3 regions of the Enterobacter sp. LM3 genome follow, and region 3 is predicted to be linked to each of the others. Evidence: predicted binding sites of a transcription regulator. Region 3 holds the regulator's gene; each other region holds the start of a gene.
The links. Region 3 encodes PurR, which represses purine synthesis genes. Its sites were predicted from a motif close to CANGCAAACGTTTGCNTG; they were not measured.
Positions count from the first base shown of each region.

Region 1: gcvT (glycine cleavage system aminomethyltransferase GcvT) is a predicted target of PurR. The motif match lies at 6,299-6,316, and genes of this name have one in related genera.
Region 2: ACJ9N4_RS00560 (amino acid aminotransferase) is a predicted target of PurR. The motif match lies at 6,280-6,297, and genes of this name have one in related genera.

Region 1 is NZ_JBJURN010000003.1:253,605-261,376, forward strand. It holds gene ACJ9N4_RS05310 (6-phospho-beta-glucosidase) at 1-853, shown strand, start outside; gene ACJ9N4_RS05315 (SDR family oxidoreductase) at 888-1,631, opposite strand; gene gcvP (aminomethyl-transferring glycine dehydrogenase) at 1,701-4,574, opposite strand; gene gcvH (glycine cleavage system protein GcvH) at 4,701-5,090, opposite strand; gene gcvT (glycine cleavage system aminomethyltransferase GcvT) at 5,114-6,208, opposite strand; gene ubiI (FAD-dependent 2-octaprenylphenol hydroxylase) at 6,645-7,772, opposite strand, start outside.
Region 2 is NZ_JBJURN010000001.1:112,830-120,601, reverse strand. It holds gene mukB (chromosome partition protein MukB) at 1-1,570, shown strand, start outside; gene ldtD (L,D-transpeptidase) at 1,752-3,575, shown strand; gene ACJ9N4_RS00570 (YcbK family protein) at 3,752-4,303, shown strand; gene ACJ9N4_RS00565 (MBL fold metallo-hydrolase) at 4,324-4,971, shown strand; gene ACJ9N4_RS00560 (amino acid aminotransferase) at 5,026-6,216, opposite strand; gene ACJ9N4_RS00555 (porin) at 6,402-7,520, opposite strand.
Region 3 is NZ_JBJURN010000006.1:96,596-104,367, reverse strand. It holds gene sodB (superoxide dismutase [Fe]) at 1-186, shown strand, start outside; gene ACJ9N4_RS09385 (MFS transporter) at 224-1,390, opposite strand; gene ACJ9N4_RS09380 (YnhF family membrane protein) at 1,555-1,644, opposite strand; gene purR (HTH-type transcriptional repressor PurR) at 1,943-2,968, shown strand; gene punR (DNA-binding transcriptional activator PunR) at 2,986-3,897, opposite strand; gene punC (purine nucleoside transporter PunC) at 4,013-5,212, shown strand; gene cfa (cyclopropane fatty acyl phospholipid synthase) at 5,512-6,660, shown strand; gene ACJ9N4_RS09355 (riboflavin synthase subunit alpha) at 6,689-7,330, opposite strand; gene mdtK (MdtK family multidrug efflux MATE transporter) at 7,556-7,772, shown strand, end outside.

The DNA of each region.
Region 1 (7,772 bases), on a different contig from region 3:
CTCCGGCGTGGTTTATACCGGGCATGACAACCCGGAAGAGACCATGTATCAGGTGCTACACCACCAGTTCGTGGCCAGCGCACTGGCGGTGAAAGCGGCACGCCGTATTAACCCGGACATGAAAGTCGGCTGCATGCTGGCGATGGTTGCGCTATACCCATTCTCCTGCAAACCAGAAGACGTAATGTTCGCTCAGGAATCCATGCGCGAGCGCTATGTGTTTACCGACGTTCAGCTGCGGGGTTACTACCCAACGTATGTGCTGAACGAGTGGGAACGCCGTGGTTTCTCCATCAAAATGGAGGCCGGTGACGAGCAAATTCTGCGCGAAGGCACCTGCGATTATTTAGGCTTCAGCTACTACATGACCAACGCGGTAAAAGCGGAAGGCGGTACCGGCGATGCCATTTCTGGCTTTGAAGGCAGCGTACCAAACCCACACGTGAAAGCATCCGACTGGGGCTGGCAGATTGACCCGGTGGGTCTGCGTTATTCTCTGTGTGAGCTATACGAACGTTATCAGAAGCCGCTGTTCATCGTGGAAAACGGTTTTGGCGCTTACGATAAAGTGGAAGCCGACGGCAGTATCAATGATGACTACCGCATCGACTACCTGCGCGCCCACGTGGAAGAGATGATGAAAGCAGTCACCTATGACGGCGTGGATCTGATGGGTTACACACCGTGGGGCTGTATCGACTGCGTCTCTTTCACTACCGGCCAGTACAGCAAGCGCTACGGTTTTATCTACGTGAACAAACACGACGACGGCACCGGTGACATGTCCCGTTCCCGTAAGAAGAGCTTCGAGTGGTATAAAGGTGTGATTGCCAGCAACGGCGAGACGCTGTGATTTTTTGCCCGGTGGCGCTGTGCTTACCGGGCGTTTACTTCCCGCCCGCTAACTCAAGAAAACTCCCCGTCACATATGAAGCTTTCTCACTCAGTAGCCAGGCAATCGCCTGGGCCACCTCTTCCGGCTGGCCACCGCGCTGCATCGGCAATATTGATTTAACCCTATCGACACGACCCGGTTCACCACCAGACGCATGCATATCGGTATAGATAAAGCCAGGACGCACGCCATTTACCCGAATACCCTGTGCCGCGACTTCCAGAGAAAGTCCGGTGGTCAACGTATCCACAGCCCCTTTCGATGCCGCGTAATCAACGTATTCACCAGGTGAGCCAAGGCGTGCCGCTGCAGATGAAACATTCACAATCGCCCCACCCTTACCCCCGTGTTTAAACGACATCCGTTTAACCGCTTCACGACAGCAGAGGAAATACCCCGTCACGTTGGTGGACAACACACGATTGATCCGCTCGGCTGACAGGCTTTCAATGGTGGATTGTTCGAACAAAATCCCGGCGTTATTCACCAGCGCGGTGAGTGGCTCACCTTCGCGGTCAATGCTGTCGAACATCGCCAGTACCTGCGCTTCATCGCTGATATCCGCGCGCACGGCAAACGCTTTACCACCTGCGTCAACGATCTGATTAATCACGTCCGTTGCCGCCTTAATGTTGTGGTGATAGTTCACCGCCACAGTGTAACCTTCCCGGGCCAGTTGCAGTGCGGTAGCTTTACCAATACCGCGGCTGGCACCCGTCACAAGAGCAATTGCCATCGTATTCTCCCAATAAAAAAGCCGGGTGGCGCTAACGCCTACCCGGCCTACATTACTACAGCGAAATATTTACTGGTATTCGCTCATTGGTACACAGGAGCAGAACAAGTTACGGTCACCGTAAACGTCATCAAGACGCTTCACCGTCGGCCAGTATTTGTTTGCCACACCGGCCGGGAAGACAGCCAGTTCACGGGAGTAACCGTGAGTCCACTCTGCCACCAGCTCGTTCTGCGTGTGTGGCGCATTGACCAGTGGGTTATCTTCCAGCGTCCACTCGCCGTCCTGCACGCGATCGATCTCCATACGAATGGCCAGCATCGCGTCGATAAAGCGGTCCAGCTCGGCTTTACTCTCAGATTCCGTTGGCTCCACCATCAACGTACCCGCGACCGGGAATGACATGGTTGGCGCGTGGAAACCGTAGTCGATCAGGCGCTTGGCAATATCCAGTTCACTGATACCAGTTTGCTCTTTCAGCGGACGAATATCGAGGATGCACTCGTGCGCCACGCGACCATCGCGGCCAGTATAGAGCACCGGGAAGGCAGACTTCAGGCGGGTAGCAATGTAGTTGGCGTTCAGGATCGCCACCTGGCTTGCCTGCTTCAGCCCTTCCGCACCCATCATGCGGATATACATCCAGCTGATTGGCAGGATAGAAGCACTACCAAACGGTGCCGCAGAAACCGCACCCTGACGGGTCAGCATCCCTTCAATCTGCACCACGCTGTGACCCGGAACAAACGGTGCCAGGTGTGCTTTCACGCCGATTGGCCCCATACCCGGGCCGCCACCGCCGTGCGGAATGCAGAAGGTTTTGTGCAGGTTCAGGTGCGAAACGTCCGCGCCAATAAAGCCCGGAGAGGTGATCCCCACCTGAGCATTCATGTTTGCGCCATCAAGATACACCTGGCCGCCAAACTGATGCACCACTTCACACACTTCACGGATCGTCTCTTCGTACACACCGTGGGTGGACGGGTAGGTCACCATGATGCAGGAGAGCTTATCGCCCGCCTGTTCGGCTTTGGCACGCAGATCGGCCAGATCGATGTTTCCGTTCTTATCGCAGGCAACCACCACCACTTCCATCCCCGCCATCTGTGCAGAGGCCGGGTTGGTGCCGTGCGCGGAGCTTGGGATCAGGCAGATATCACGATGCCCTTCATTGCGGCTTTCGTGATAATGGCGGATCGCCAGCAGGCCCGCGTATTCACCCTGCGCGCCGGAGTTTGGCTGCATGCAGAGCGCGTCATAGCCGGTCAGTTTCACCAGCCAGTCGGAGAGCTGGTTAATCATCAGGTGATAACCTTCCGCCTGCTCAGCCGGGCAGAACGGGTGCAGTTCAGAAAACTCAGGCCAGGTGATTGGGATCATCTCTGCCGCGGCGTTCAGCTTCATGGTGCAGGAGCCCAGCGGGATCATCGCCTGGTTCAGCGCCAAATCTTTACGTTCCAGAGAGTGCATATAACGCATCATCTCGGTTTCGCTGTGATAGCGGTTGAAGACCGGGTGCGTCAGAATCGCGTCGTCACGCAGCATGCTTACCTGAATGGAGCGGCTGTCGAGCGCGACTTCTTTGTCGAGCGTATCAATGCCCAGGCCATGTGAATCGCCCAGTAACACGTTAAACAGGTGCAGGATGTCTTCACGGGTGGTGCTTTCATCCAGCGTAATGCCCACTGCATTGTGGATATCGCTACGCAGGTTGATTTCTGCCGCATCGGCGCGAGCCAGAACAGCCGCTTTATCAGCCACTTCCACACACAGGGTATCGAAGTAGTGCGCGTGACGCAGCTTAAGACCTTTCTGTTGCAGACCGCAGGCCAGAATATCGGTCAGGCGGTGAATGCGGCTGGCAATGCGTTTCAGGCCGACCGGGCCGTGGAATACGGCATACAGGCTGGCGATGTTCGCCAGCAGCACCTGTGAGGTACAGATGTTGGAGTTCGCTTTCTCGCGGCGGATATGCTGCTCACGAGTCTGCATCGCCATGCGCAGCGCGGTGTTACCGGCGGCATCTTTTGAGACACCGATAATACGGCCTGGCATAGAGCGTTTGAATTCATCTTTTGCAGCGAAAAACGCAGCGTGTGGGCCGCCGTAACCCATTGGCACGCCGAAGCGTTGTGCAGAGCCGAAGACGATATCCGCACCCTGTTTACCTGGTGCGGTCAACAGTACCAGCGCCATAAAATCAGCGGCTACGCTCACAACCACTTTGCGGGATTTAAGTTCGGTAATCAGTGCGCTGTAGTCGTGTACTTCACCGGTAGTGCCCACCTGCTGCAGCAGCACACCAAAGACATCCTGGTGATCCAGCACTTTATCGGCATCATCAACAATCACCTCAAAACCGAAGGTTTCTGCACGGGTGCGAACCACATCCAGCGTCTGCGGGTGTACATCTGCCGCCACGAAGAAACGGTTAGCATTTTTCAGCTTGCTCACACGCTTCGCCATTGCCATCGCTTCGGCAGCAGCAGTCGCTTCATCTAACAGGGAGGCGGAAGCAATGTCCATGCTGGTCAGATCCAGCGTCACCTGCTGGAAGTTCAGCAGCGCTTCCAGACGGCCCTGAGATACTTCCGGCTGATATGGGGTATACGCGGTGTACCAGCCTGGGTTTTCCAGCATATTGCGCAGGATCACCGGCGGTAACTGCACGTTGGTGTAACCCATGCCAATGTAAGACTTATAGCGCTTGTTGAGGCTGGCAATCGCCTTCAGCTCCGCGAGTGCGGCGAATTCAGTGGTCGCGTCACCAACCTGAGGTGGCGTTGCAAGCTGGATGTCTTTTGGCACGATCTGGCCAATCAGTGCATTGAGTGAATCCGCGCCAACTGTATTCAGCATCTCCTGCTGTTGCTGAGCATCCGGCCCAATGTGACGTTCAATGAAAGCGCCACGGTTTTCAAGCTGGCTTAAAGTCTGTGTCATGAGCGATGGTTCCTGAAACGTGCAGTGAATGTGTTTTCTCCCTCTCCCTTAGGGAGAGGGCTGGGGTGAGGGTGTCGTCTGTTCCCCTCACCCTACCCTCTCCCCAAAGGGGAGAGGGATAATGGCTTACTCGTCTTCTAACAGGGCTTCGTACGCGGTTGCATCCAGTAATGCGGCAACCTGCGATTCGTCGCTGGCTTTGATCTTGAAGATCCAGCCACCTTCATATGGCTCGCTGTTCACCAGCTCCGGGGAGTCGCTCAGCGCGTCATTCACGGCAACAACTTCACCGCTAATCGGGGCATAGATGTCAGAGGCCGCTTTTACGGACTCCGCCACAGCACAGTCATCACCGGCGCTTACGGTTGTGCCCACTTCAGGCAGGTCAACAAACACCATGTCGCCCAGCAGCTCTTGCGCATGCTCGGTGATCCCTACGGTGTAAGTGCCGTCCGCCTCTTTGCGCAGCCACTCGTGTTCTTTGCTGTATTTCAGTTCTGCTGGCACATTGCTCATTGAAGTTCTCCTGATAAAAATGATTAGGCGACCGGCTTACCGGCGCGAACAAAAATAGGTTTGGTCACGTTGACCGGCATTTCACGATTGCGGATTTGCACCACTGCCGTTTCGCCAATACCTGCCGGAACACGTGCCAGTGCAATACTGTAACCCAGCGTCGGGGAGAAGGTACCGCTGGTGATCACGCCTTCGAGGTGGTTACCGTCGGTATCCGTAAAACGCACCGGCAGCTCACCGCGCAGCACGCCTTTCTCGGTCATCACCAGGCCAACCAGCTGTTCCGTACCTTTTTCACGCTGCATTTCCAGCGCTTCACGACCAATAAATTTACGGTCAACAGGTTCCCACGCGATGGTCCAGCCCATGTTGGCCGCCAGCGGAGAAACGCTTTCATCCATCTCCTGACCGTAGAGGTTCATGCCTGCTTCCAGACGCAGCGTATCGCGTGCGCCCAGACCGGCTGGCTTAACGCCCGCTTCCACCAGCGCACGCCAGAAATCAGCGGCCTTCTCATTCGGCATGGCAATTTCATATCCCGCTTCACCGGTATAACCCGTGGTCGCGATAAACAGATCGCCTGCCTGTACGCCAAAGAACGGCTTCATCCCGGCAGTGGCTTTACGCTGTTCATCGCTGAACAGAGAGGCCGCTTTCGCCTGCGCGTTCGGCCCCTGTACGGCGATCAACGACAGATCGTCACGGACAGTGATATCGACAGAGAACGGTTCGGCGTGTTGGGAAATCCAGGAGAGGTCTTTTTCGCGGGTGGCGGAGTTTACAACGAGGCGGAAGAAATCTTCAGTGAAGTAATAGACGATAAGGTCATCAATCACGCCAGCGGAGGCATTTAGCATGCCGGTGTAGAGCGCTTTACCTGGCACTTTCAGCTTTGCGACGTCGTTTGCCAGCAGATAACGCAGAAACTCCCGGGTGCGGCTACCGCGCAGATCGACAATGGTCATGTGGGACACGTCGAACATACCGGCATCGGTGCGCACCGCGTGGTGCTCATCAATTTGTGAGCCGTAGTGCAGCGGCATCATCCAGCCGTGGAAGTCCACCATGCGTGCGCCGCATAACACGTGTTGTTCGTACAAAGGAGTCTGTTGAGCCATCTTTTCCTCGTTGAATAAGCAGGGCTATCTTGCATTTCGCACGCATAAAAACTGCCGCGAAACCCGGCGTCGACCTCGCTTGTGAGCATCGACGCAAACGTTCTCTTTTACCTGAACTTACCACCGAAACCGGCGATTAACCATAAGGTAAAACAGGTCATCACATTAGCTTATGACCAAAAAACGCTGAAAAGCCTACAGAGTTATTCACTGTGAAAATGCGATTAAACCCGCATAAAATTAACATTGCTCTAACAGGATTTAGCACATGGTGATATTTCATGCGGAAAAACGGACAAAATTTCCGTATCAGAAAAATAGCCAGATTAGATAATCTAATGCGAAAAATGACGTAAAATTAGAATATTTCAAACGAGCGAATTTCCCCGGCACAGAGGCCGGGAAAATAAAGTGTGATGGGGGTCAATATTAGCGTTTAACGTAACCAGTCAGGAAGATCGTTAAGACCCATCGCCTGACGAAGGAGTTGAGGTTTGACGCCAGGGAGGGTGTCGGCAAGTTTCAGACCGATATCGCGCAGCAGTTTTTTCGCCGGGTTAGCCCCGGCAAACAGCTCGCGGAAACCCTGCATGCCCGCCAGCATCATCGCCGCACTGTGCTTACGGCTACGCTCGTAGCGACGCAGATAGAGATGCTGACCAATGTCTTTGCCTTCACGATGCAGACGACGCAGCTCTTCAACCAGTTCAGCCGCATCCATAAAGCCGAGATTAACACCCTGTCCGGCCAGCGGATGAATGGTATGCGCCGCATCCCCCACCAGCGCCAGACGGTGCGCCGCGAACTGACGCGCGTAACGACCGGTTAGCGGAAATACCTGGCGCTCGCTCTCAAGCGAACACAGACCCAGACGATTATCAAACGCCATGCACAGCGCCTGGTTAAATGCCTCCGGTGTGGCTTCCTGCATGAGCTGCGCTTTTTCAGGCACTAAAGACCAGACAATGGAGCACAGATGCGGATCGCTCAACGGCAGGAACGCCAGAATGCCGTCGTTGTGGAAAATCTGACGTGCGACACCGCCGTGCGGTTCTTCAGTGCGGATCGTCGCCACCAGCGCATGGTGGCGGTAATCCCAGAAAGTCAGCGGAATGTCTGCCTTGTTACGCAGCCAGGAGTTAGCGCCATCAGCACCCACCACCAGACGCGCGGTCAACATGTCGCCACTTTGCAGGGTGATAAACGCCTCGTTTTCACCCCACGCCACCTGCTGGATTTGCGCGGGTGCCATCAGCGTAACATCGCTGCAGGACTGTGCTTTTTGCCACAATGCATGGTGGATCACGGCATTTTCGATGATATGGCCCAGATGGCTATAGCCCATGCTTTCGTCATCAAACGCAATATGACCAAAACTGTCTTTGTCCCACACTTCCATACCGTGATAGCAGCTGGCACGCTGCGCGACGATACCTGACCAGACGCCAATGCGCGTCAGGAGCTTTTCGCTGGCAGCATTGATTGCCGACACGCGGAGTTCCGGCGGCGCATCAGGTGCTACGGGCTGCGGCTGCTTTTGTTCCAGCACGGCCACACGCAGGCC
Region 2 (7,772 bases), on a different contig from region 3:
GACGGAAGTCGTGCAGCGTCGTGCTCACTTCGGTTACTCCGATTCGGCGGAAATGCTGAGCGGCAACAGCGATCTGAATGAAAAGCTGCGCCAGCGCCTTGAGCAGGCAGAGGCGGAACGTACCCGTGCCCGTGAAGCGATGCGTAGCCACGCGGCTCAGTTGAGTCAGTACAACCAGGTTCTGGCCTCACTGAAAAGTTCTTATGACACCAAGAAAGAGCTGTTAAACGATCTGCAAAAAGAGCTGCAGGATATCGGCGTGCGTGCCGACAGCGGTGCAGAAGAGCGAGCGCGTATTCGTCGTGATGAACTGCACAGCCAGCTCAGCAATAACCGTGCGCGCCGCAACCAGCTGGAAAAAGCGCTGACCTTCTGTGAAGCGGAAATGGATAACCTGACCCGTCGCCTGCGCAAGCTGGAGCGCGATTATCACGAAATGCGCGAGCAGGTCGTGTCCGCGAAGGCGGGCTGGTGCGCCGTGATGCGCATGGTGAAAGACAATAACGTTGAACGTCGTCTGCACCGTCGCGAGCTGGCTTATCTCTCTGCGGATGAACTGCGCTCCATGTCGGATAAGGCATTGGGTGCGCTGCGTCTGGCGGTGGCGGATAACGAACACCTGCGTGACGTGTTGCGCATGTCAGAAGATCCGAAACGTCCTGAGCGTAAAATTCAGTTCTTCGTTGCCGTTTATCAGCATCTGCGTGAACGTATTCGTCAGGACATCATCCGTACCGACGATCCGGTTGAAGCCATTGAACAGATGGAAATCGAACTGGGCCGCCTGACGGAAGAGCTGACCTCCCGCGAGCAGAAACTGGCTATCAGCTCCCGCAGCGTGGCGAACATCATTCGCAAAACCATTCAGCGCGAGCAGAACCGTATCCGCCAGCTGAACCAGGGACTGCAGAGCGTGTCGTTTGGCCAGGTAAACAGCGTGCGTCTGAACGTGAACGTACGCGAAGCGCATGCAACGCTGCTGGATGTGTTGTCTGAGCAGCATGAACAGCATCAGGATCTGTTCAACAGCAACCGTCTGACCTTCTCCGAGGCGCTGGCGAAACTGTATCAACGCCTGAATCCGCAGATTGATATGGGGCAACGTACGCCGCAAACCATCGGCGAAGAGCTGCTGGATTACCGCAACTATCTGGAAATGGAAGTTGAGGTTAACCGTGGTTCTGACGGTTGGCTGCGTGCGGAGTCCGGTGCGCTGTCTACCGGTGAAGCTATCGGCACAGGTATGTCGATTCTGGTGATGGTGGTACAGAGCTGGGAAGATGAAGCGCGTCGTCTGCGTGGTAAAGATATCTCCCCATGCCGTCTGCTGTTCCTTGACGAAGCCGCGCGTCTTGACGCCCGCTCCATCGCGACGCTGTTTGAGCTGTGCGATCGTCTGGATATGCAGCTCATCATTGCTGCGCCAGAAAATATCAGCCCGGAAAAAGGCACTACCTATAAGCTGGTGCGTAAAGTGTTCCAGAACAGTGAACATGTACACGTTGTCGGGTTGCGTGGTTTTGCACCGCAACCACCGGAGTCGTTGCCGGGAACGGCGGACGCTTCCTGAGGCGTTTTGTTACAATGAGCGGCGCATAAGCGCCGCTTTTTTTTGTACACTTAACTTGTGCTTACGGCTACGTTATCTTTAAACTTCTTTACATAAGGTAAGGCAACCCGTTTTTGGCCTACCTATAATGAAGAAAAGCCCCAATGTGATGGGCATGTCGTGAGAAAACAGGGGGCAAGGGATGTTGCTAAAGAAAATTCGTGGTCGTCAGTTGTCAGCGCTGAGTTTGTGCCTGGCAGTGACGTTTGCTCCACTGTTCACCGCACAGGCCGACGAGCCTGAAATGGTACCGACTGACAGTTCTGCGACGATAGGCGCACAGCCAACGTCGTTGTCGCAGCCGCTGGATCAGTCGCCCGCGACGGCCATTATGGCCGGTATTAAGCCGCTACCTGAAGGTATCGACACAGAATCTCTTCGTCAGCAGCTCCAGTCCGGGCTGCCATCCGGCTACACGCCTGCTTATATTAACCAGCTCACGCTGCTTTATGCCGCGCGCGATATGAAACCGATGTGGGAAAATCGCGAGGCGGTACGAGCCTTCCAGCAACAGCTGGCAGAAGTGGCGATTGCCGGTTTTCAGCCACAGTTTACCACCTGGGTTGAACGCCTGACCGACCCTGCCGTGACGGGCCTGGCGCGGGATGTTGTGCTCTCCGATGCCATGATGGGCTACCTCCAGTTTGTGGCGGGGATCCCGGTGAATGGCAACCGCTGGTTATACAGTGACAAACCGTACAAACTGGCGACGCCTGCGCTGTCGGTCATTAACCAGTGGCAACTGGCGCTGGACAATGGCGAGCTGCCGCGTTTTATCGCCAGCCTTGCCCCGGCACATCCACAATATGCAACGATGCATCAATCGTTACTTGCGCTGGTGGCTGATTCCCGGCCGTGGCCGCAGTTACGGGGAACGGGATCGCTTCGTCCGGGGCAGTGGAGCAGCGATGTTCCGGCACTGCGTGAGATCCTTCGCCGTTCAGGCATTCTGAACGGCGGGCCAAAAATTGCGCTGCCTGGCGATGACCCGCAAGGCGTTGTTGTCAGCCCCTCCGCAGCGGCGAAAGAGACGAAAACGGTAGCGCTTAGCGATAAACCGGCGGCTTACGACCGCGAACTGGTGGCGGCGGTTAAGCAGTTCCAGGCCGCTCAGGGATTAGGGGATGACGGTGTGATCGGTCAGTCAACGCGTGACTGGCTGAATGTCTCTCCTGCACAGCGAGCCGGGGTGCTGGCGCTGAATATCCAGCGTTTGCGTTTGCTGCCGGGTACGTTATCTACAGGCATCATGGTCAATATTCCCGCTTACTCCCTGGTTTATTACCAGAACGGTAGCGAAGTGCTGGCCTCGCGGGTGATTGTCGGGCGTCCTGACCGCAAAACGCCGTTGATGAGCAGCGCGCTGAATAACGTGGTGGTTAACCCTCCGTGGAACGTGCCACCAACGCTGGCGCGTAAAGACATTCTGCCTAAGGTCTGGAACGACCCGGGGTATCTGGAACGTCATGGGTACACGGTGATGCGAGGCTGGAACAGCAAAGAGGCGATTGATCCTTCGATGGTAGACTGGTCGACCATTACGGCATCTAATCTACCGTTCCGTTTCCAGCAGGCTCCTGGCGCGCGCAATTCGCTGGGACGCTATAAATTCAACATGCCGAGCTCAGAAGCGATTTATCTGCACGATACGCCGAACCACAATTTGTTCCAGAAAGATACGCGAGCACTTAGCTCCGGTTGCGTGCGCGTGAATAAAGCGTCGGAACTGGCGAATATGCTGTTGCAGGATGCGGGCTGGAACGATACGCGTATCTCCGATGCCTTGAAACAAGGAGATACACGTTACGTCAATATTCGACACAACATTCCCGTCAATCTTTACTACCTGACGGCATTTGTTGGCGAAGATGGACGTACCCAGTATCGTACAGATATTTACAATTATGATCTCACTGCGCGATCGGGCGCACAAATTTTGTCAAAAGCTGAACAATTAATCAGGTAAATGAAGTAGTTCGGGAAAATGGGGTGTCGTAAGTTATGGCGAATACGCGGCAATATGGCTGGAGGCCGCGTATTTGCTGGGGTTGGGTGCCTTGACGTAGTGGCCTTTGCCAGTTAAGGTGCCCTTCGTGCGCTAAGCATATATACGATAAACATTGACCTGTAGACCTGATTATCATGGACAAATTTGACGCTAATCGCCGCAAACTGCTGGCGTTAGGTGGTGTTGCGCTTGGCGCAGCGGCCATCTTGCCGACGCCAGCATTTGCCACCCTCTCGACACCTCGTCCGCGTATTTTAACGCTCAACAATCTTCATACCGGTGAGTCGCTAAAAGCGGAGTTCTTCGATGGCAGAGGCTATATTCAGGATGAATTAGCAAGACTAAACCATTTTTTCCGTGATTTCCGCGCGAATAAAATAAAAGCCATCGACCCAGGATTATTTGATCAGTTGTTCCGCCTTCAGGGCCTGCTGGGTACCAGCAAGCCGGTACAGCTCGTTTCTGGCTATCGTTCCATTGATACCAATAACGAACTGCGTGCCCACAGTCGCGGGGTAGCGAAAAAAAGCTATCACACGAAGGGACAGGCAATGGACTTCCATATTGAAGGTGTTTCGTTAGCCAATATTCGCAAAGCTGCGTTATCTATGCGCGCAGGTGGTGTAGGATATTACCCTAGCAGCAACTTTGTGCATATTGATACCGGTCCAGTTCGGCACTGGTAATAACGAAACACAGGAGCAGTATGAACTATCGTATTATTCCGGTTACCGCGTTCTCCCAGAATTGTTCATTAATCTGGTGCGAGCAAACCAAACTGGCCGCGCTTGTCGATCCCGGCGGTGACGCTGAGAAAATCAAGCAGGAAGTCGCCGCCAGTGGTGTAACGCTGATGCAGATTTTGCTGACGCATGGTCATCTCGACCACGTTGGCGCAGCGGCAGAGCTGGCGCAGCACTATGGTGTGCCGGTGATTGGCCCGGAAAAAGAAGATGAGTTCTGGCTGCAGGGTTTACCCGCCCAAAGCCGCATGTTTGGTCTTGATGAGTGTCTGCCGTTGACGCCCGATCGTTGGCTGAACGAAGGAGATCGCATTAACGTAGGGAATGTGACTTTACAGGTGTTGCATTGTCCTGGACACACGCCAGGCCATATCGTCTTCTTTGATGACCAGTCTCGTCTGCTGATTTCCGGCGATGTGATTTTCAAAGGTGGGGTAGGACGCAGTGATTTCCCGCGCGGCGATCACGGGCAGTTGATTCAGTCGATTAAACAGAAGTTATTGCCGCTGGGTGACGACGTGACGTTTATCTCTGGGCATGGCCCGATGTCGACGCTGGGTTATGAACGATTACATAACCCGTTCCTTCAGGATGAAATGCCTGTCTGGTAAATCTGAATGAGATAAAAAAAGCCTGCATGATGCAGGCTTTTTTGTGGGTGCAAATTACAGCACTGCGACAATCGCTTCGCACAGGGGAGCCATATTGTCCGGCGTCATGCCTGCAACGTTCACACGACCAGAGGCCACAGCATACACACCAAACTCTTCACGCAGACGCAGAACCTGTTCTTTTGTCAGGCCGCTGAAAGAGAACATGCCGTTCTGTTTGATGATGAAGCTGAAGTCACGGTCAGCCCCTTTCTCTGCCAGGGTGTTCACGAACAGCAAGCGCATACGCTGAATGCGTTGACGCATATCGTTCAGCTCTTGTTCCCAGATAGCGCGCAGCGCGTCATTGCTCAGGATCGTCGCAACGACAGATGCACCGTGTGCTGGTGGGTTAGAGTAGTTGGCGCGGATCACAGACTTCATCTGGCTGAACGCACGGTCAACGGTCTGCTCGTCAGCGGCGACCAGCGTACAGGCACCTACGCGCTCATTGTACAGGCCAAAGTTCTTGGAATAAGAGCTCGCAACAATCAGCTCCTGATGCACGGCCGCGAACGCGCGCAGACCTTCTGCATCTTCTTCCAGACCACGAGCAAAGCCCTGGTATGCGAAGTCGAACAGTGGCAGCCAGCCTTTTTCAACGGACAGTTTAGCCAGTTGAGTCCATTGCGCCAGCGTCGGATCGATACCGGTTGGGTTATGGCAGCAACCGTGGAACAGCACCACGTCGCCCGCCTGGGCTTCGCTCAGGCTTGCCAGCAGGCCATCGAAGTCCAGAGCGTGGTTTGCCGCATCGTAATAGGCATATTCGCGCACTTCCAGACCTGCAGAGTTAAAGACGCTCTTGTGGTTCGGCCAGCTCGGGTTGCTTACCCACACACGCTTAACAGCGGTGTTTTTCGCAAGGAAATCCGCCGCAACGCGCAGTGCACCGGTACCGCCAGGGGTTTGTGCTGTGCGAGCGCGTTTGCTGCTCACAATTGCGCTGCCTTTACCGAACAGCAGTTCCTGAGTGCAACGACCAAATTCAGGGATACCATCAATACCGAGGTAGTTTTTGGTGGTTTCATTTTCCAGCAAATACTGCTCAGCTTTTTTAACGCTGGTCAGTACCGGAGTTTTGCCGGTTTCATCTTTATATACACCAATACCCAGGTTGATTTTGCCAGGGCGGTCGTCGGCACGAAACAGATCGGCCAGGCCCAGAATAGGGTCGGCAGGAGCGGCGGTAATGTTCTCAAACATGACGAAGTTCCATTGTGATGACAGAAGTGAAATCCGCTATCAGGTTAACGGTAGATTTACAAAATGCCAACCGTTTGCGACGAAAAGCGTGCGGCTTTTCAAAAGTCGCCATTTTTTACTATCAGGCATAAAAAAAACAGGGCCGAAGCCCTGTTCATTAAGCATATAACAAAGTGGTGTACTGATTAGAACTGGTAAGTCACACCAACAGCTGCCATGTCGTCGTTGCCGTTCAGGCCGCCAACGGTTTCAGCGTATGCAGTGTCTTTGTCCAGCAGGTTGATGTAGTAGTCAGCCCACACGTTGAAGTTTTTGTTGAAGTAGTAAGTTGCGCCAACCTGGACGAATTTAGCCAGATCTGCATCACCACCTTTGAAGGTACCTTTAGAGTTGGTCACGCCAGCCAGGTCTTTACCTTTGGTCTGAACGTAGGAGATTGCAGGACGCAGACCGAAGTCGAACTGGTACTGAGCAACGATTTCGAAGTTCTGAGTTTTGTTCGCGAAGCCAGCGTCACCGTCAGTACCGGTACGGGTGGTGTTGCGGGTTTCAGCATAGGTGGTTGCCAGGTAGATGTTGTTGGCGTCATATTTCAGACCCAGACCCCATGCTTCAGCTTTGTCGCCTTCACCGTCAGCTTTTTGTTTCAGAGTACGGTTAGCGTTGCTGTAAGATGCGATTGCACCGAAGCCTTCGCCGAAGTTGTAACCCAGAGAGTAACCTACGCCGTCACCGTTAGCGGTTTTAACGTCAGTACGGTCGTTTTTACCCTGGTACTGAATACCCATGCTCAGACCGTCAACCAGACCGAAGAAATCGCTGTTACGGTAGGTCAGCAGGCCGGTGCTACGGCTGGTCATGAAGTTATCAACATAGTTACCGCCCCAGGTCATACCGGAGAAGGACGGAGCCATATCGGTGTAAGATTCTACGTCGTATACGATACCGTAGTTACGACCGTAGTCGATGCTGCCAGCGTCACCCGCTTTCAGACCTGCGAAGGCCAGACGGTTTTTGTTTGACTGAGCAGTACCTTCAGCCTGGTTCGCCATGAAGCGGTATTCCCACTGGCCATAACCGGTCAACTGGTCGTTGATCTGAGTTTCGCCTTTGAAACCAAGCTGCGCATAAGTTGCGTCGTTGTTGTTGGTGTTGTCACCAGAGGTCACGAAATCGTGCTCGGCGTTAACTTTACCGTAGAAGTCCAGTTTGTTGCCGTTTTTGTTATAGATTTCTGCAGCGTTAGCTGCACCGGCTACCAGCAGGGCAGGGATAACCACTGCCAGGATATTGCGCTTCATCATTATTTATTACCCTCATTGGTTTTTTTATGACACTCGCCACTGCCGTCAATAAATTCTGTCAATAAATATTTCCGGAACTATTGATGAGAGTTTGGTGTCTTTATGTATCTGACAGGCATCTTTCCATTCATAGAACCGTTTCGCTAGCCTGAAAATGCTACAATCCTCAAGATTGGGTAACAAAAAGAAATTATATGTAACTAAATGTGTATTTTAGGGAACTTTGTGAACCATCTCAAATTTCAGAACTAG
Region 3 (7,772 bases):
AAACTGGCTATCGTTTCTACCTCTAACGCAGGCACGCCACTGACCACCAGCGCAACGCCGCTGATGACCGTGGATGTGTGGGAACACGCTTACTACATCGACTACCGCAACGCGCGTCCTAACTATCTGGAGCACTTCTGGGCACTGGCTAACTGGGACTTTGTGGCGAAGAACTTCGCTGCATAAGAGATACGCAGAAGGGTTCGCCCTTCTGCGTTTTTGTTTATTCTGCGACGCAGGCCGTTTCAGGTTGTTTACGACCTGACATCATCACTAACAGCAGGCCCAGTGCGGCAATGATTGCCCCCATCACCGGCACAAAGCTGTAACCCAGCCCACCTGAAATCACGGCCCCACCGGCCGCCGCTCCCAGCGCATTACCCAGGTTGAATGCCCCGATATTGACGGAAGACGAAAGACCCGGTGCTTCATGGGCGACACGCATCACGCGCATCTGCAGCGGAGGAACCACGGCAAACGTTGCCGCACCCCATACCACCATCGCAATAGCTGCCCCCAGCTCGTTACGCGCCAACCACGGGATCGCCACCATGATGACTATCAGCAGAGTTAAAAAGCCTTTCAGCGTTCCATTCACCGAACGATCGGCCAGTTTCCCGCCGAGATAGTTGCCGATGGAAAAGCCCACGCCGATCAACACCAGCATCGCGGTAATAAAGACCGGCGCTGCGTGGGTGATATCATGTAGCACCGGGGAAATATAGGTGTAGAGGGTGAACATCGCCCCGGCCCCCAGCACAGTGGTCAGCAGCGCGGAAAGTACCTGAGGGCGCATCAGCACCGCCAGCTCTTTGCGTACTTCAGGGCGTTCACCGACACTGCCTTTTGGCAGGGAGAAGAACAGCGCCACCATCGCGACCACCCCCAACGCAGCGGTGGCGAGGAAAGACATACGCCAGCCAATCACTTCTCCCAGCCAGGTGGCAGCAGGCACGCCACCAATATTGGCGATCGTCAGCCCCATAAACATGGTTGCCACCGCGCTGGCTTGCTTGTGTTTTGGTACCACACTTGCCGCCACAACAGACCCCAGCCCAAAGAATGCGCCGTGGTTAAGACTGGTCAGGATCCGTGACAGCATCAGCGTGGTGTAATCCGGTGAAATGGCGGAGAGCACATTGCCCAGCGTAAAGATAGCCATCAGGAAAATCAGCGCATTGCGCCGGGCGCGATGCGAAAGCAGCAGCGTCATCAGCGGAGCCCCCACCATCACACCAATGGCATAAGCACTGATTAACATACCGGCCGCAGGGATAGAGACGTCCACGCCCCGGGCGATAACAGGCAGTAACCCCATTGGGGAGAATTCAGTGGTGCCAATCCCGAAAGCGCCAATCGCCAGGGCCAGCAGAGGAAAATTGATTTTCATGAGTCAACTCCGGATGCCGTGTCATCACGCGACACAGAACAAAGAAGTCAAAAGCATGACATCAATCACAAAAAATGAGAAGTTAACAAATTGGCAAAAGATTTTTGCCAGAGGAGTAACAATCGGGAGATCCGGAGGGCGAGTACACTCTCCCTCCGCGTAAATCAGTGCAATGCAGCAGTCAGACCGCCAGCCACAATCAAAGCCAGCACAATAACGGTGGTCACCAGTGAAAACTTCAGATCGGAACTCATCAATTTTTCTCCTTTTAATCCCCACACGGAAAGTGAGCTTGCTCATTTTTACACAGTTTACATCAAAAATCTTCCTGGATTTAAACTGATAACCACTTTTGCTCTTCCCCTTTTCATCAAGATAGGACAAAATTCCACGCTAAATTTATTAGCGTACCGGCCATTGACCCCCTCCTGACGTCCCGTGTCGTTTTCCTGGCGTGCCGCAATTCAAAAGTTGCGAGATAAGGGTGAGAGAAGGCAAACGTTTACCTTCCAGTTTTTCAGGAGCTTAGGATATGGTCTGGAGTGACATTTAATGGCAACAATTAAAGACGTAGCAAAACGCGCAAACGTTTCCACTACAACCGTATCACATGTAATTAACAAAACCCGCTTTGTTGCGGAAGAGACGCGTAATGCCGTTTGGGCAGCCATCAAAGAACTGCACTACTCACCAAGTGCGGTGGCTCGCAGCCTCAAGGTTAATCACACCAAATCCATTGGTTTGCTGGCCACCAGCAGTGAAGCGGCCTATTTTGCCGAGATCATTGAAGCGGTAGAGAAAAACTGTTTCCAGAAAGGCTACACCCTGATTCTGGGCAACGCATGGAACAGCATTGAAAAACAGCGTGCCTACCTGTCGATGATGGCACAAAAGCGCGTGGATGGCCTTCTGGTGATGTGTTCCGAATACCCGGAGTCTGTTCTTTCCATGCTGGAAGAGTACCGCCATATTCCGATGGTGGTCATGGACTGGGGTGAAGCGCGCGCCGATTTCACCGATTCCGTCATCGATAACGCCTTTGAAGGTGGTTATATGGCAGGTCGTTATCTGGTCGAGCGCGGCCACCGCGAGATTGGCGTGATCCCGGGTCCGCTTGAGCGCAATACCGGTGCCGGTCGTCTGGCGGGCTTTATGAAAGCGATGGAAGAAGCGCTGATCACCGTACCGGAAAACTGGATTGTGCAGGGCGACTTTGAGCCGGAATCCGGTTATCGCGCCATGCAGCAGATTGTCTCCCAACAGCACCGCCCCACCGCCGTCTTCTGTGGCGGGGACATCATGGCGATGGGCGCACTCTGTGCGGCGGATGAGCTGGGTCTGCGCGTGCCGCAGGATATTTCTGTGATCGGGTATGACAACGTGCGTAACTCGCGCTTCTTCACCCCGGCGCTGACCACCATTCACCAGCCGAAAGACTCACTGGGTGAAACGGCCTTCAATATGCTGATGGACAGGATCGTCAGCAAGCGCGAAGAGTCACAGTCCATTGAAGTTCACCCGCGTCTCATCGAACGTCGTTCCGTTGCGGATGGTCCATTCCGCGACTACCGTCGTTAATCGCCATACGGAGCCAGCTAAGCTGGCTCCCGTAGCCACTCCCGGTTCAGCGTTTCACTGTCTCCCAGATAATCCAGTAGCCAGGCCATCGCGGGCGATACATCGTTTTGTTGCCAGGTCAGACAGCAGGCCGCATCCGGGAACGGATTCTCCAGCGTCAGCGCAACCCATTCGCCGGTGTCGATCCTCGGACGGGCAAAATGGACAGGCACCATCCCCACGCACAGCCCGGCGCTGAGACAGGTCGCAGAAGATGCCCAGTCCGGCGCAACCACCCGTCGCTGGTTATCCAGCAGCCAGGTAATACGCTTGGGTAGCGAACGCGAGGTATCTTCCAGCACCAGCGACGGCCAGTTGCGTAGTGTATCGTCACTCAGCGGCCCCTCCATTGCTGCCAGCGGGTGATCGCTGGCCACCACACATTTCCAGCTCAGCATCCCCATATCGCGAAACGCATAGCGCCCCCCAACGGGGATTGCCTGGGTCGCGCCAATCGCCATCTCTACCCTGCCGTCCGCCAGCGCATCCCAGACACCGTTGAACACCTCCTGCGACACGCGCAGCTCGACATCCGAGAAATGGCGATAAAAATCAACAACCATCTGCCGGGTACGTTCGGGTTTGACGATGTTATCCACGGCAATGGAAAGATGCCCTCGCCAGCCGTTGGCTATCTGCTGACACTGTTCACGGGTGATCTGCATTTTTTTGATAACAGAACGCCCTTCTTTCAAAAACCACGCTCCTGCGGGCGTTAATTCCACATCGCGATGACGCCGCTCAAACAGCGGTACTGCCAGCCACTCCTCCAGCTGACGCACCGTATAGCTGATCGCCGACGGGACACGGTGCAGCTCCTGCGCTGCACCACTAAAGCTGCCGTTGCGTGCGACAGCATCCACGACTTCAAGAGAATAATCTGACCACATTTTCTGCCTGCAAAAAATTTGAATGCACCCGCCAAATATTAGCGTTTCACAAGCCGGTTTGCACTCCCTACACTCTGCGCCAACATACCCCTGCCTCCTTAAAGAGAATAAAACCATGCAACCCAGGAAAGGATTTTTAGTCTGGCTCGGCGGCTTAAGCGTGCTGGGCTTTTTAGCCACCGATATGTACCTGCCCGCTTTCGCCGCGATGCAGGAAGATTTACAAACGCCAGCTGCAGCCATCAGCGCCAGCCTGAGTCTGTTCCTCGCCGGTTTTGCCTTCGCACAGCTGCTCTGGGGGCCGCTCTCCGACCGCTTCGGCCGTAAACCTGTGTTGTTACTGGGTCTGGCTATTTTTGCCGTGGGCTGTCTGGGCATGTTATGGGTACGCGATGCGGCCTGGCTGCTGGTGTTGCGCTTTGTTCAGGCTGTCGGCGTCTGCGCCGCTGCCGTGACCTGGCAGGCGCTGGTGACTGACTATTACCCGGCGTCACGCACCAACCGCATTTTCGCCACCATTATGCCGCTGGTGGGCCTCTCACCGGCACTCGCCCCGCTGCTGGGCAGCTGGATCCTGGCGCATTTCGACTGGCAGGCGATCTTCGCCACGCTGTTTGCCATTACTCTGGTGTTGATGCTGCCGGCATTCGCCCTCAAACCTGCACATAAAAAAGAGACGCATACCGGGGCAAAACCCATTACGTTTATTTCGTTACTGCGCACCAAAGCCTACCGTGGAAACGTACTGATTTACGCCGCCTGTTCCGCGAGCTTCTTCGCCTGGCTGACCGGTTCACCGTTTATTCTGCACGATATGGGGTATAGCCCGGCCGCCATCGGTCTGAGCTATGTTCCGCAAACTATCGCCTTCCTGGTCGGTGGCTACGGTTGTCGCGCCGCGCTGCAAAAATGGGAGGGTCAGCAAATGCTGCCCTGGTTACTGGGTCTGTATGCATTAAGCGTGATAGGTACCTGGTCTGTTGGCTTTATCCCACACGTTGGTCTGGCCGAAATTTTGATTCCATTCTGTGTAATGGCGGTCGCTAACGGTGCTATTTACCCTATCGTCGTGGCGCAGGCGTTACGTCCGTTCCCACAGGCGACAGGGCGTGCAGCTGCGCTGCAAAACACCCTGCAACTGGGTTTGTGCTTCCTGGCAAGCCTGGTGGTTTCTGCACTGATTGCCACGCCGCTGTTGACCACCACCAGCGTGATGCTGGTTACCGTTGCGCTGGCCGCCATTGGCTATCGTATGCAGTCATCAGCACAACGTGAGCAGAATGACAGCACTCAGGCGGAAACCACACATGCATAATCGCACCCGAAATTATGTTGCATTTCAGTGATTAGGTTGCTAAGAATTTTTTATTGAATCACCAAATTTTGAGGCCTATACTAAATTTGGTTCGATTAAATACGATAAATATTAAGTGTTAACGGGAGCCGGAGTGCTCCCGTTTTACCAGGGAAGGCATTTCGGCAAGGGTTATCTCCCTTCCTCTGTTCTACGTCGGATACTAGCCTCGCGGTTAATTACCGTGAGATTTCTCACAAACCATAAAAAGCGTCTACGCTGTTTGAAGGTTCTGATCACAGCAAGGTGATGGAGAAGCTATGAGTTCATCGTGTATAGAAGAAGTCAACATTCCGGACGATAACTGGTCCCGGATCGTCAGTGAGCTGTTAGGCCGTGCAGGCATCACGATTAACGGATCGTCCCCTTCCGATCCGCAGGTTAAGCATCCCGATTTTTTTAAACGCGTATTGCAGGAGGGATCGTTAGGCCTGGGTGAAAGCTATATGGACGGCTGGTGGGAATGTGAACGGCTGGATATCTTTTTCTCCAGCGTGTTACGCGCGGGTCTGGAAAACCAACTCCCTCGCAACCTGAAAGACACGCTGCGTGTCGCCTCTACCCGTTTGTTCAATCTGCAAAATAAAAAACGGGCGTGGATCGTCGGCAAAGAGCATTACGATCTGGGTAACGACCTGTTCAGCCGTATGCTCGACCCTTTCATGCAATACTCCTGCGCCTACTGGAAAGAGGCGTCCACCCTTGAAGAGGCACAGCAGGATAAGTTGCGTTTGATTTGCGAAAAACTGCAGTTACAGCCCGGTATGCGGGTGCTGGATATTGGCTGTGGCTGGGGTGGGCTGGCGTATTTTATGGCGAAACACTACGGCGTCAGCGTAGTGGGTGTCACTATTTCCGCTGAACAGCAAAAAATGGCGCAGGAACGCTGTCAGACGCTGGATGTTGATATCCGGCTTCAGGATTACCGTGATCTGAACGAACAGTTCGACCGTATTGTGTCCGTTGGCATGTTCGAGCATGTGGGCCCTAAAAATTACGCGACTTACTTCGCGGTGGCGGATCGTAATTTGAAACCTGACGGTATCTTCTTATTGCATACCATCGGTTCTAAGCGCACTGACAATAACGTTGACCCGTGGATCAACAAATACATCTTCCCGAACGGGTGTTTACCCTCCGTACGCCAGATAGCGAACGCCAGTGAGCCTCATTTCGTTGTCGAAGACTGGCATAACTTCGGCGCGGATTACGACACCACGTTGATGGCATGGCACACACGTTTTCAGGAGTCCTGGCCAGAGATTGCGGACAACTATTCCGAGCGATTTAAACGGATGTTTAGCTATTACCTGAATGCCTGCGCAGGCGCGTTCCGGGCGCGAGATATTCAGCTCTGGCAGGTGGTCTTTAGCCGTGGGATTGAACATGGGCTCCGTGTCGCCCGATAAAAATAACCCCGGATATCCGGGGTTATTTTTATTCTTCGTCTGCTGCTTTTATTACTGCGGCCTCTTTTGCCGCCAGCACACGCTCAACGGTATCCACTACCGCCTGGGTTTGCGGATCAATTTCGATATTCACACGATGACCCAGTTTTTTCGCCCCCAGCGTGGTGCGCTGGAGAGTTTCAGGAATTAAATGCACGCAAAAACGCGTTGGCGTCACTTCCCCTACCGTCAGGCTAATACCATCAATACCAATAAATCCTTTATACAGGACGTATTTCATTAATGTCGGGTCCTGCATTTTAAACCAGATTTGACGGTTATTTTCCGACGTCACGATTTTCGCCACTTCTGCGGTTGTCATGATATGGCCCGACATCAGATGACCGCCAATCTCATCGCTGAACTTCGCCGCCCGCTCGACGTTTACGGTATCCCCCACCGCCAGCTCACCCAGATTGGTAATGCGCAGTGTTTCTTTCATTAAATCAAAGCTAATCTGGTTACCGTTTATTTCGGTCACCGTCAGGCAACAGCCGTTATGTGCAATCGAGGCTCCGGTTTCAATGCCCTCGAGCATATATTCCGGCAACTCCACCACGTGAGTGCGGAAATTGGGTTTTTCATCAATAGACACCACTTTGGCGGTGCCCTGCACAATACCAGTAAACATGCTTACAACTCCTGTTTTTTCCGGACGGTGGTGACACCGTTTAATCCCACCACAATAACAGTTGGAAAAACAGGTTGCCAGCAGAGCGCATTTTCTGGCGATTTTTTCACTAGATAATTAGTTAAACCCAGCTACAATAGCGGGTACTCCCCTGCATTTTCTTCTTGCTGCCAGTTACGGCGGCTTTTTTAGTCTCTCAAATAACAACAATATAAAGGTGTTCACGTGCAGAAGTACACGAACGAAGCGCGCCAGTTATTGGCACTGGCTATACCAGTGATCATCGCGCAAGTGGCCCAGACCGCAATGGGATTTGTGGATACGGTGATGGCGGGTGGCTACAGTGCCACCGACATGGCTGCCGTTGCGATAGGTACCTCCATCTGGCTCCCGGCTATTCTATTCGGCCACGGCCTGCTGCTGGCGCTCACGCCAGTCATCG